Regions from separate parts of the Actinoallomurus oryzae genome, predicted to be linked through region 1. Evidence: riboswitches for the same ligand, from Rfam matches in the RefSeq annotation. Region 1 holds a riboswitch; each other region holds the start of a gene.

What was found. A riboswitch is a leader RNA that binds a small molecule or an ion and turns the genes downstream of it on or off. The one in region 1 is predicted to bind S-adenosylmethionine.
Region 2: another riboswitch for S-adenosylmethionine. It lies ahead of ABEA10_RS33855 (aminotransferase class V-fold PLP-dependent enzyme); the one in region 1 lies ahead of thrC (threonine synthase).
Region 3: another riboswitch for S-adenosylmethionine. It lies ahead of ABEA10_RS33445 (GNAT family N-acetyltransferase); the one in region 1 lies ahead of thrC (threonine synthase).

What each region holds. Positions count from the first base shown of each region.
Region 1 is NZ_BAABHF010000066.1:1,006-4,816, reverse strand. It holds gene ABEA10_RS48305 (helix-turn-helix domain-containing protein) at 1-249, shown strand, start outside; gene ABEA10_RS48300 (VOC family protein) at 298-714, shown strand; gene ABEA10_RS48295 (alpha,alpha-trehalose-phosphate synthase (UDP-forming)) at 725-2,146, opposite strand; SAM riboswitch class I at 2,325-2,492, shown strand; gene thrC (threonine synthase) at 2,508-3,752, shown strand; gene ABEA10_RS48285 (MoaD/ThiS family protein) at 3,749-3,811, shown strand, end outside.
Region 2 is NZ_BAABHF010000042.1:208,882-212,692, forward strand. It holds gene ABEA10_RS33850 (SseB family protein) at 1-107, opposite strand, end outside; gene ABEA10_RS33855 (aminotransferase class V-fold PLP-dependent enzyme) at 254-1,507, opposite strand; SAM riboswitch class IV at 1,544-1,657, opposite strand; gene ABEA10_RS33860 (transglycosylase domain-containing protein) at 1,744-3,811, opposite strand, start outside.
Region 3 is NZ_BAABHF010000042.1:115,360-119,170, reverse strand. It holds gene ABEA10_RS33455 (APC family permease) at 1-956, opposite strand, end outside; gene ABEA10_RS33450 (Lrp/AsnC family transcriptional regulator) at 1,068-1,541, shown strand; SAM riboswitch class I at 1,619-1,717, shown strand; gene ABEA10_RS33445 (GNAT family N-acetyltransferase) at 1,793-2,446, shown strand; gene pknB (Stk1 family PASTA domain-containing Ser/Thr kinase) at 2,492-3,811, opposite strand, start outside.

The DNA of each region.
Region 1 (3,811 bases):
GCCCAGGACCTCCTGCGCGCCGCGAACCTCACGGTCACCGAGATCTGCCACCTGGTGGGCTTCTCCAGCCTGGGCTCCTTCAGCGCGCGCTTCTCCGAGCTCGTCGGCGTCCCGCCCACGGAGTATCGGCGGCGCCACGTGGAGCGCGGCTCGCGGCCGCCGATCCCCGGATGCTTTCTCATGGCCTGGTCCCGGCCGCTGCCGACCGGAGCAATCCCGGAGAAGGCGCCGGTCACCGGCCACTCGTAGGCTCGTCGGAAACCACCACCGACGAGGGGAAACGCCATGATCAGCCGTATGTCCCATGTGACGTGTTTCGTCCTTGACCAGGACCGGGCCAAGGAGTTCTACACCGACAAACTCGGCTTCGAGGTGCGCACCGACGTGACGATGGGCGGTGAGTTCGAGGGCGCGGGCCAGGGCTTCCGCTGGCTCACCGTCGGCCCGCCGGACCAGCCGGACTTCGAGGTCGTCCTGGCCGACTGCGCCATGGGGCACGACGAGCGCACCGCCGAGCAGATCCGTGAGCTGGTCGCCAAGGGCGCGCTCGGCGCCGGAGTGCTGGAGACGCCCGACTGCCGCAAGGCGTACGAGGAGCTGTCCGCACGCGGCGTCGTCTTCGTGCAGGAACCGGCCGAGCGGCCGTACGGGATCGAGGCCGTGCTGCGCGACGACTCGGGCAACTGGTTCAGCCTCACGCAGCGGACCGAGTGACCGCGCGGCGTCAGCCGAGGGCGCTGAGCTGGTCGGCGAACCACTGCTGCGGCGGCAGGGCGGTCGCGGCGGCGGCGAGGCGCTTGCAGCGCTCGGAGCGTTCGTCGGCCGGCATCAGCAGGGCCTGGTGCAGCGCCTCCGCGGTCTGCGACACGTCGAAGGGGTTCACCATGATGGCGTCGCCGGACATCTCGTCGGCGGCGCCCGCCTGGTCCGACAGCACGAGGGCGCAGCCGTTCTTCGACAGCGCCGGACCCTCCTTGGCGACGAGGTTCATGCCGTCGCGGATGGGGTTCACCAGTAGCACGTCGGCCATGCCGTACGCCGCGAGCGACCGCGGGTAGTCGTCGTTGACCTGCAGAATCAGCGGGTCCCACGCGCCGTCGCCGAACTCGTCGGAGATCTCGGCGGCCATCCGCTGCACGGCGGCGGTGTACTCCCGGTACTCCGGCAGGTCGTGCCGCGACGGGTAGGCGAACGCCAGGTGCATCACCCGGCCGCGCCATTCGGGGTGCTTGGCGAGCAGCTCGCGGTAGGCGGCCAGGCCGCGCACGATGTTCTTGGACAGCTCGGTGCGGTCGATGCGCACGATCAGCCGCCGGTCGCCGACCTGCTCGCGCAGTGCCGCGGCGCGGGCGGTCACGTCCGGCTCGGCGGCGCGGGCCCGCAGGGCGTCGCCGTCGACGCCGAGGCCGTGCACGCCGACGCGCGTGACGTGGCCCTGGTGGGTGACCGTACGGGCCTCACGGTCGACGCGGGCGCCCAGGACCGCCGCGCAGCACTCGACGAACGCCTCGGCCCAGCGCCGGGTCTGGAACCCGGCGTGGTCGGCGCCGAGGATGCCCTCGAGCACCTGGCGTCCGATGTCGTCCGGCAGCAGCCGGTAGTACTCCGGCGGCGCCCATGGCGTGTGCGAGAAGTGCGTGATCTTCACGTCGGGCCGGCGTTCGCGCAGGAGCGTGGGCACGAGTGTCAGGTGGTAGTCCTGTACGGCGACCTTCGCGCCCTGCGCGGCGTCCTGGGCGAGCGCGTCGGCGAAGGCCGCGTTGTAGGCCTCGTAGGACTGCCAGTCGCGGCGCGACCGCGCGTCGAAGTGCGGTTTGTTCGGGGTGTCGTACAGCATGTGGTGCACGAACCACAGCGTGGAGTTGGCGACCGCGTTGTAGGCGCGGTGAAAGGTGCCCGGCGGGATGTCCAGCATGCGGACGGCGCCGATGCCGGGGACGTCGAGCCGGCCCTCCTCCGCACGCCGCGCCGCCGCACGGTCGGCGTCGGAGAGCGTGGCGCAGACCCACAGGATGTCGCCGCTGAGTTCGCCCAGCGCGGACACGAGCCCGCCGCCGCCGCGTCGCATCGACAGTGCACCGTCGTCGGCCAGCGAGAAGGAGACCGGGCCACGGTTGGACGCGACGAGCACCTGCGTGTCAGCCATGGGGGGAGAGTAACCGGCCGTCGTGGGCCCCAATCGCCGAAGGTCGGCCCCTGTCTGTTTCGTGACCATACGGATGCTCACCGTGGCGTGAGATCCGTCTCGTGTCTCGCGCGCTGAGACTCCGGGCTGGCCAAAGAACCGGTCAGTCACGTATACAGTTCCTGATACAACTCAATACCGCTCATCCAGAGGGGTGGAGGGACCGGCCCGTCGAAGCCCCGGCAACCCTCCCGGACACGCGGTCCAGTGCGGCGCAGCCGCGCCGCAACTCGCCGACAGATGCGAGGCCGCCCGGGACAGGTGCCAACTCCGGCTCGTGACCAAGGTGGCACGAGAAAGATGAGGAGAGAGGCCTCGCTCCATGTCGCAGACTGCCGTCCGAAACCTCGGCCCCGCGACCGCACTTGCGTGCCGCGAATGCGGCGAATCCTACGATCTCGGCCCACGCTACGCCTGTGAGCAGTGTTTCGGGCCCCTCGAAGTCACCTACGACTACTCCCAGGTGAGCCGGGAGCGCATCGAGGCGGGTCCGCGGAACATCTGGCGCTACCGTGACCTGCTTCCGGTGCCCCCGAACGTCGCCGAGACCCCGAACACCGAGCCCGGCTTCACGCGCCTGGTCCGCGCCGACAACCTCGCCGAGGCGCTCGGCGTCCGCGCGCTGTGGGTCAAGGACGACAGCGGCAACCCCACGCACTCCTTCAAGGACCGCGTCGTCGGCGTCGCCCTCGCCGCCGCCCGCGAGCTGGGCTTCAAGGTGCTGGCCTGCCCGTCCACCGGAAACCTCGCCAACGCGGTGGCCGCCGCGGCGGCGCGCGCGGGCATCCGCAGCGCGGTGTTCGTCCCGTCGAACCTGGAGCGGCAGAAGATCGTCACGACCGCGGTGTACGGCGGCACGTTCGTCACCGTGGACGGCAACTATGACGACGTCAACCGGCTCGCCTCCGAGATCGCCGGCGAGCAGGACGACTGGGCGTTCGTCAACGTCAACGTGCGGCCCTACTACGCCGAGGGCTCCAAGACGATCGGGTACGAGGTGGCCGAGCAGCTCGGCTGGCGGCTGCCCGACCAGATCGTCGTCCCGATCGCCTCCGGCTCGCAGCTCACCAAGATCGACAAGGCGTTCCAGGAGCTCATCAAGCTCGGCCTCGTCGAGGACAGGCCGTACAAGATCTTCGGCGCCCAGGCGACCGGCTGCTCGCCGGTCGCCGCGGCCTTCAAGGCCGGGCACGACGTCGTACGGCCGGTCAAGCCCGACACGATCGCCAAGTCCCTCGCCATCGGCAACCCGGCGGACGGCCCGTACGTCCTGGACGCCGTCCGGCGCACCGGCGGTGCCATCGAGGACGTCTCCGACGACGAGGTGGTCGACAGCATCGGGCTGCTCGCGCGCACCGAGGGCATCTTCGGCGAGACCGCCGGCGGCGTCACGCTGGGTTCGCTGCGCAAGCTGCTGGCCTCGGGAGCACTCGACCCGGACGCCGAGACCGTGTTCATCAACTCCGGTGACGGTCTGAAGACCCTCGACGCGGTGGCGCCGGTCGCCAAGCCGTCGGCGAACATCGCCCCCACCTTCGACGCTTTTCGAAAGGCAGGCCTGGTATGAGCTCGATCAGCGTGCGTATCCCGACGATCCTTCGGAACTACACCGGCGGTGAGTCCGAG
Region 2 (3,811 bases), on a different contig from region 1:
CCGCTCACGAGTTTGAAGTAGGTGTCCTGGTCGCCATCGCGTAGCGCGTCACGGAGCTGGTGTTCGAGCTGATTCGCGGGCTCCCACGCGTCGGTCAATGTCGCCACCCCCCGGAAGCTCGATAGCGGAGTGTCCACCGTACCCGGATGAAACCGGCGGTGCTTCGGAGTATGCCGAGTCTGGTGGGACGGCACGGCGCGCTCCGGACATCTGGGTCGCCCCGGCGGCACACTTCGTCGCTGACATGCGACTTTCAGTGACCGATCCGCCGCAGAGCGGTGAGCAGCCGGTCGATGTGCCGGTCGGTCGTGCCGATGCCGAAGCTCGCGCGCAGCGCGGTGCCGTCGCCGTCGTCGCAGCCGCCGGCGCCCTCGCCGAGCAGCCGCCGCAGGAACGGATGTGCGCAGAACTTTCCGTCACGAAGCCCAATGCCGTACTTCTCGGACAACTCGGTCGCGACGTCGCGTGCGCTGCGGCCGTCCACGACGAACGACACGATGCCGACCCGCGGGCTCAGGTCGCCCCACAGGGACAGCTCCCGTACGCCGGGGATCGCGGCCAGGCCGGTGCGCAGCCGGGCCAGCAGCCGCTCCTCCTCCGCGATGAGCGTGTCCCAGTCGGTGAGCGCCTCGCACGCCGCCGCGAGAGCCACGACGCCGAGGACGTTCGGCGTGCCCGCCTCGTGCCGCGCCTCCGGGTCGGTGGCCCAGACGACCTGGTCGCCGACGCTCGCGGTCGCGCCGCCACCGAACAGGTACGGCTCGGCGGCGCGCAGCCAGTCGGCCCGGCCGACGAGGCAGCCCGCGCCGAACGGGGCGTACAGCTTGTGCCCGGAGAACGCCACGTAGTCCACGTCGAGCGCGGTCATGTCCAGGGGCCGGTGCGGGACGAGCTGCGCCGCGTCCACGGCGACGCGCGCACCGTGCTCGCGCGCCACCCGGGCGAGCTCGGCGACCGGCCACAGCTCGCCGGTCACGTTCGAGGCGGCGGTGACGACGAGCAGGCGCGGACCGGCCGGGGCCGAGGCCAGTGCCTCGTCCGCGGCGGCGACCGCCGCCGAGGGCGAGACCGGGGCCGGGAGCCGGACGACCCGGCCGCCGCGCTGCCACGGCAGGAGCGTCGCGTGGTGCTCGGACTCGAAGACCACGACGGTGGTGCCCTGCGGCAGCGCGTGGGCGAGCAGGTTCATCGCGTCGGTGGTGTTGCGGGTGAACACGACCGCGTCGCGGCGCCAGGCGCCGACGAACGCGCGCACGGTGTCCCGCGCGCGCTCGTACCGGTCGGTGGTCACCTGCGAGGCGTGGCCCGCCCCGCGGTGGACGCTGCTGTAGTAGGGCAGGGCGGCGTCGATCGCCGCGCGCACGGTCTCCAGACAGGGCGCGCTCGCGGCGTAGTCGAGGTTGGCGTACGGAACGCTGCGGCCGTCCGCGAGGGGAACGGGCACGTCCTGACCGATGACCCGGAGAGGAGCGGGGGCGAGGTCGACGACGGCGGACGCAGGGGACATGGGTAACCTCCAGCGGGGACCAGGGACCCGCAGAGGGGTCCGCGCTTGTCCGGCACGGTCGTGCCGGACCTGGTCATCACCCGGGGCACCCCGCCACGGACGGAGGGTTGCCGGCCAGCTAGCCGGGGCTTGACGCTGGCGCTCATGACCTGACGGAGAGAATACAACACCCGCCCGAAGCGTCCCGTGGACAGGGCCTACGGGTGGGTGCTCCGGGCGGGTGCGAGCGTGCGGGGTCAGCCGTACAGGTGCGGGATCCGATGGCCGTGCCGCTGCAGGTTGCGCTGCGTCCCGCCGGTCGGCGGCGGGTCCGTCGGCTGGTCGCCACCACCGCCGCCACCGTCACCGCCGCCGTCCCCGGGCGGGCCGTCGGTCGGCGGCACCGGGTTCGTCGGGCCCGTCGGCGGCGGGGACACCGGCCGCGACCCGGTCGGGTGCGGGCGCGGGTTGACCGGGACGGTCGTCGACCGCCCGCCCCCGCCGGTGTAGACCGACGGCGCGCCGAACGACTTCGGCTCCAGGTCGAGCACCTGGTCGGCCTGCACCATGTACGAACGCCAGATCCGGGCCGGCAGGTCACCGCCGTACGAGGAGTAGCCGGGGATGGACAGCGGCTTGTTGTCGCTGCGGAAGATGCCGACCGAGGCCGTGAGCTGCGGGATGAACCCGTTGAACCACAGCTGCTTGCCATCGCTCGTCGTCCCGGTCTTGCCGGCGGCGTTCCGGTCGGGCAGCCCGGCGTTGGTGCCGGTGCCGGCGTCGACGACCTTCTGCATCGCGTACGTCGCGTCGCGCGCCACGGTCGTGCTGAACGCGCGCTTGCCCGGCTCGGTCACCTTGCGCGTCTTGCTGCCGGGCGCGGTGACCGACCTGATGACGTGCGGCGCGTGGTAGACGCCCTCCGAGGCGAACGTCGCGTAGCCCGCCGCCTGCTGCTCGACGCTGACGTCGGCGACGCCGAGCGGAAGCGTGGCGGCGTCCTTGTGCGGCTCGAGTTGCGCCGCCGGGATCCCGGCCTTCTCCGCCATCGACACCACCTTGCCCAGGCCGACCTTCTGGCCGAGGTTGACGTACGCGGTGTTGATGGAGTCCTGCGTGGCGGTGACGAGGTTGACCATGCCGAAGTTCTCGTTCTCGTCGTTGTGCAGCGCGACTCCGGCGAAGGTCTGCGGCGAGCTGCCGTCGACGTAGGTGTTGAGGCTCTCGCCGTCGTCCAGCGCGGCGGCCAGCACGTACGGCTTGAAGCCCGAACCCGCCTGGACCTTCGCGTCGAAGGCGTTGTTGAACTGCTGGTCGATGTAGTCCTTGCCGCCGTAGAAGGCGTTGACCTCGCCGTTGTCCGGATCGATCGACACGAGCCCGGTGAGGATCTTCTTCGACGTGCCGGTCGGCATGTTCTGCTTGACCGCCTGCCGCGCGGCGGCCATGAGGTCCTTGTCGAAGGTCGTCCGGACCTTCAGCCCGCCCATGTTGATCTGGTTGTCGGTGTAGCCCATGCGGCGCAGCTCGGCCTTGGCCAGGCTGACCATGTAGCCCTTGTCACCGGCGTAGATCGATTTCTGCTTCTGCTTGGCCGGGGTGGGGAACTTCATCGTCGCGACCTGCTGCTGGCTGATGGCGCCCATCTGGACCATGCCGCTCACGACGTACTGCCACCGCGACCGCATGTACGACTGGGCGCCCGGGATGGTGAGATCGCCGGCGTAGGTCGGCACCTGGATCGCCGCCGCGAGGTAGGCGCCCTCGGCGGGGGTGAGCTGCTGCACGTCCTTGCCGTAGTACGCCTGGGCGGCCGACTCGATGCCGTACGCGTCGCGGCCGAAGTAGATGGTGTTGAGGTACTGCTGGAGGATCCAGTCCTTGTCCTTCTCGCGCGAGACCTTCAGCGCGATCATGATCTCTTTGAGCTTCCGGCTTGCGGTGCGCTGCTGGGACAGGCCGCTGTAGTAGTTGCGCACCATCTGCTGGGTGATGGTCGAGCCGCCCTGCATCGAACCGCCGGTCAGCGTCGCCCAGACCGCGCGCGCCGAGCCCTTCACCGACACGCCCGAGTCGCTGTAGAAGCTGCGGTTCTCCGCCGAGATGACCGCGTCGCGCACCTGCGGGGGGACGACCTTCAGGTCGACCGGGCGGCGGTCGAAGTCGCCGGTGCGCGCGATGACCGTCTTGCCGTCGCTGTAGTAGAAGACCGACTGCTGCGCCTTGGCGGTGGGCTGGGCCGAGCTGGGGACCGGCGTCATCAGGTAGACGACGACGAAGCCGATGATGGGCAGCAGCACCAGGACGCCGAGCACGTACGCCGCG
Region 3 (3,811 bases), on a different contig from region 1:
CCGGCCCCCGCTCCGCGGGCGAGTCGGGCGGGCAGCGCGCCGTCGCGGGCGAGCGCCGCCCCGAGTCGCGCACCGCCGGCGATGTAGGTGTTGACGGCGACGAAGCTCAGGACGACGGCCACCGCACCGGTGACCACCCGGGCCGTACCGCCGATGCCCTCCTGCAGGAGCAGGGCCAGCGGCACCGGCGAGGTGGCGGCCCGCTCCCCCAGCACTCCGGTCACGGTCACGGCCAGCCCGAGATAGAGGACGCCGACGATGAGCAAGGTCGACGCGGTCGCCCGGGGCAGCGAGCGGCGCGGGTCGGCGAACTCGGCGGACAGGTGGCTGGCCGCCTCCCATCCGGAGAAGGCGAAGAACAGCACGCCGGCCGCGTGCACCACCCCGAGGCCGCCGCGCGGGGCGAACGGCGTGAAGTTCGCCGGCCGCAGGGCCGGCCCGGCCGCGACGATGGCGGCCGTCAGCAGCAGGACCAGCGCGCCCACCAGGAGCAGCTGCACCCGCCCGGACACCCGCAGGCCTCCGTGGTTGGTGACGAACGCCCCCACCAGCAGTCCGATCGCGACCGTCACGGCGGCCGGGCGGCCCAGCCCGACGGCCGACGCGACATAGTCCCCGCCGATCAACGCGCCGGCGAGCACGCCCACCGGAACCGCGGCGAAGAACCACCAGCCCACGATCGCCGCCGTCCGCGGCCCGAACGCCCGCGCGGCGAACGTCGCCACTCCTCCGCCGTCGGGGAACCGGGCGCCCAGCGCCGCGAACGTGATCGCCACCGGGACGCTGAGGGCCAGCAACGCGGCCCAGGCCAGGATCGAGGCCGGCCCGGCGGCCACCGCCGCCAGATGCGGCAGGGCCAGCACCCCGGGCCCGAGCACGGCCCCCACGAACAGCGCCGTGCCCTGGGCCGGACCGAGCCGGTTCCCGGGTGAATCCTCGATCGTACGTCCGCTCATCGTCGTTCCTGCCGTCATATTGATCGGTTGAGAGCCTTGAAGGTAGACAATCGACCGGCAAAACAACCGTCCTGGCGAACGCTCGCTCGAGATGAGTGCCAGAATCCAGCTGTGGACGAACGTGACGCCGAAATCGTGCGACTTCTTCAAACGGATGCCCGGCAGTCCTACCGTGAGCTGGCCCGCAAGCTCGACATCGCGCCGTCGACCTGCATGGAACGCATCCGTACGCTCACCCGCCGCGGAGTGATCCGCGGCTACCACGCCGACATCAGCCTGCCCGCACTCAACCGGGGAGTGCAGGGCCTGGTGTCCGTCAAGCTGCGCGTCTCCAGCCGTACGGCCATCGACGCCTTCAAGGACTTCGCGTCACGGCTGCCCGAGGTGCTCAGCGTGTACGTCGTCTCCGGAGACGACGACTTCATCGTGCACGTCGCGGTCCAGGACCTCGACCATCTGCATGCGTTCCTGACCGACCGGGTCAGCACGCGCAAGGAGGTCGCCGGCTTCCGTACGTCGGTGGTCTTCCAGCAGGTCCGCAATCCCGTACTGGAGCGCCTGGAAGACCCGGACATCGTCCCTTGAACCATCGTCGACGGCGCCGGCGGTGCCTGTGGCGGGTTGACCGGGTACGACCGTGGCAGGCATGATCGTGAGCCGGTAATTCATCCAGAGGATCCGAGGGACCTGGCCCTGTGACGGTCCGGCAACCTCCCGGCGGGAACCCGCGGGAAAGGTGCCAATGCCAGGAACGATGAAGGAGCGCTGATGAGCGTGCGGAGCGAGCGAATCAAAGAACACGCGCGCCTGGTCTCTCCTCCGACGAAGGAGGACTCATGAGCGTGCGGCTCGATGTTCCCGTCCTTGCCGGTGATGTGGTGCGCTTGGAGCCACTGACGGTGCGGCACGCGCCGGATCTCGCCGAGGCGGTCGAGGAGGACCGGTCGTCCTACGATTTCACGCTGGTGCCCCGCGCCGATGAGATACCGGACTATGTGGCGGCCCAGCTCGCCCGCGACGGGCTGACCCCGTTCGCCCAGGTTCGGCTCGCCGACGGCAAGGCGGTGGGATGCACCGGCCTGTGGGATCCTCGCGGCTGGCCGGATCGGCCGGGCCTGCGAGCGATCGAGATCGGCTTCACCTGGCTGGCCGCCTCGGCGCAGGGCACCGGGATCAACGCCGAGGCGAAACTGCTGCTGCTGTCGTATGCGTTCGACGTTCTCGGCGTCACCCGCGTCGATCTGAAGACCGATGCCCGCAACCACCGCTGCCGCCGGGCCTTGGAGCGGCTCGGCATCCCCTTCGAGGGCGTACTGCGCGCGTGGTCGATGTCGTGGGCACGCGGCGAGGAGGGCAAGGTCCGCGACTCGGCCATGTTCGCGGTGGTCGCCGGCGAATGGCCCGCCGTCGAACCGGTACTGCGAACCCGTCTCGCCGCCGCGATCTCCCGCTCACGGGCCGTACGGAAAGCGGAGAACGATCTCGCGTAGCGCGGAGCCTTTCGGCGGGCGTGCGGGCTCGTCGCCGGGCGGGGCCTACCAGTCGCCGTCGTCCTGGCCGTCGTCGTAGGAGCAGAAGGGGCCCCACTCGCACTGACGCTGGTCGGTGATGGTCACCTGGACGTCGTCGCCCCGGTTGACGGGCCGTCCCGCGGGAGGGTCCTGGCCGACCACGGTGTTCGGCTGCCGGCCGCCGTCCGGGGCCTGCTGCCGCCACTGCGGGTTCAGCCCCAGTGCGGCCAGCTTCCGCGCGGCCTGATCAGGGGTGAGGCCGCTCAGGTCCGGCATCGTCATGCCGCGGCTGACCACGATGGTGACGGGTTCGTCCGGGTTCTGCTTCTTCCCGGCCGCCGGTCTGGTCGTGATGACGTCGCCGCGCGGCACGGTGGCGCTGTCCTGCCGGAGCCGCCGGCCCGGCTGGAGTCCCGCCTGCCGCAGCCGCTGTTCCGCCTGGTCGAGTGGCTGGTTCCGGACGTCCGGCACGGCGACCGGCGGCCGGCCCGACGACAGGGTCAGAGTGAGCAGCGTGCCCGTCCTGACCTGCGTGCCGGCGCCCGGCTCGACCTGGGCGACCTTGTCCTTGGGCACGCTCGGATCCTGGCGGAACGAGCCGGCCTTGACCTTGAGACCGAGTCTTTCGGCCCGGAGACGCGCATCCGCCTCCGACAGGCCTACGAGCTGGGGCACGCGCGCCGTGCGTTCCGCCGTCTGGAACCACGCGAAGCCCCCGAGCAGGAGAGCGACGACGACCGCGGCGGCGAACAGCCCGTACGTCCGTGGACGACGCCGCCACTTCCGCGGCGGCCCCTCGTGGTCGGGGATCACCATGGTGTGCGAACTCGGCGTCCGCGCCGTCCCGTCCCGGCCGGACGACGACGCGCCCGGATGCACGTGGAGGTTCTGCGTCACCCTCTCGGGCGGTGGCGCCTGCGTTCCGCCGGCGGCCGGGGGCGGCCCCGGCGGCACCGGCACGGCGGACGCCGAGATCGCGTCGATGTCCGGCGGCAGCGACCGGAGGACCTCACCGGCCGCCGCGTGGAACCGGTCGGCGTCGGGCGGACGCCGTGCCGGATCGCGGTCGGTCGCCCCGGCCACCAGCGCGTCCAGCTGCGGCGGCAGGCCCGGGATCACGCTCGACGGCGGCGGCACCGTCTCGTTGACATGCCGGTACGCCACGGCCAGCGGGGTGCCGGCCTGGTACGGCTGGTATCCGGTCAGCAGCTCGAACAGCATGATCCCCGCGGCGTACACGTCGGTGCGAGCGTCCGCGTCGCCCGTCAGGACCTGCTCCGGCGCGAGGTAGGCCACCGTGCCGATGAGGATGCCCGTCTTGGTGTGCCTGCTCGCCGTCTCCGC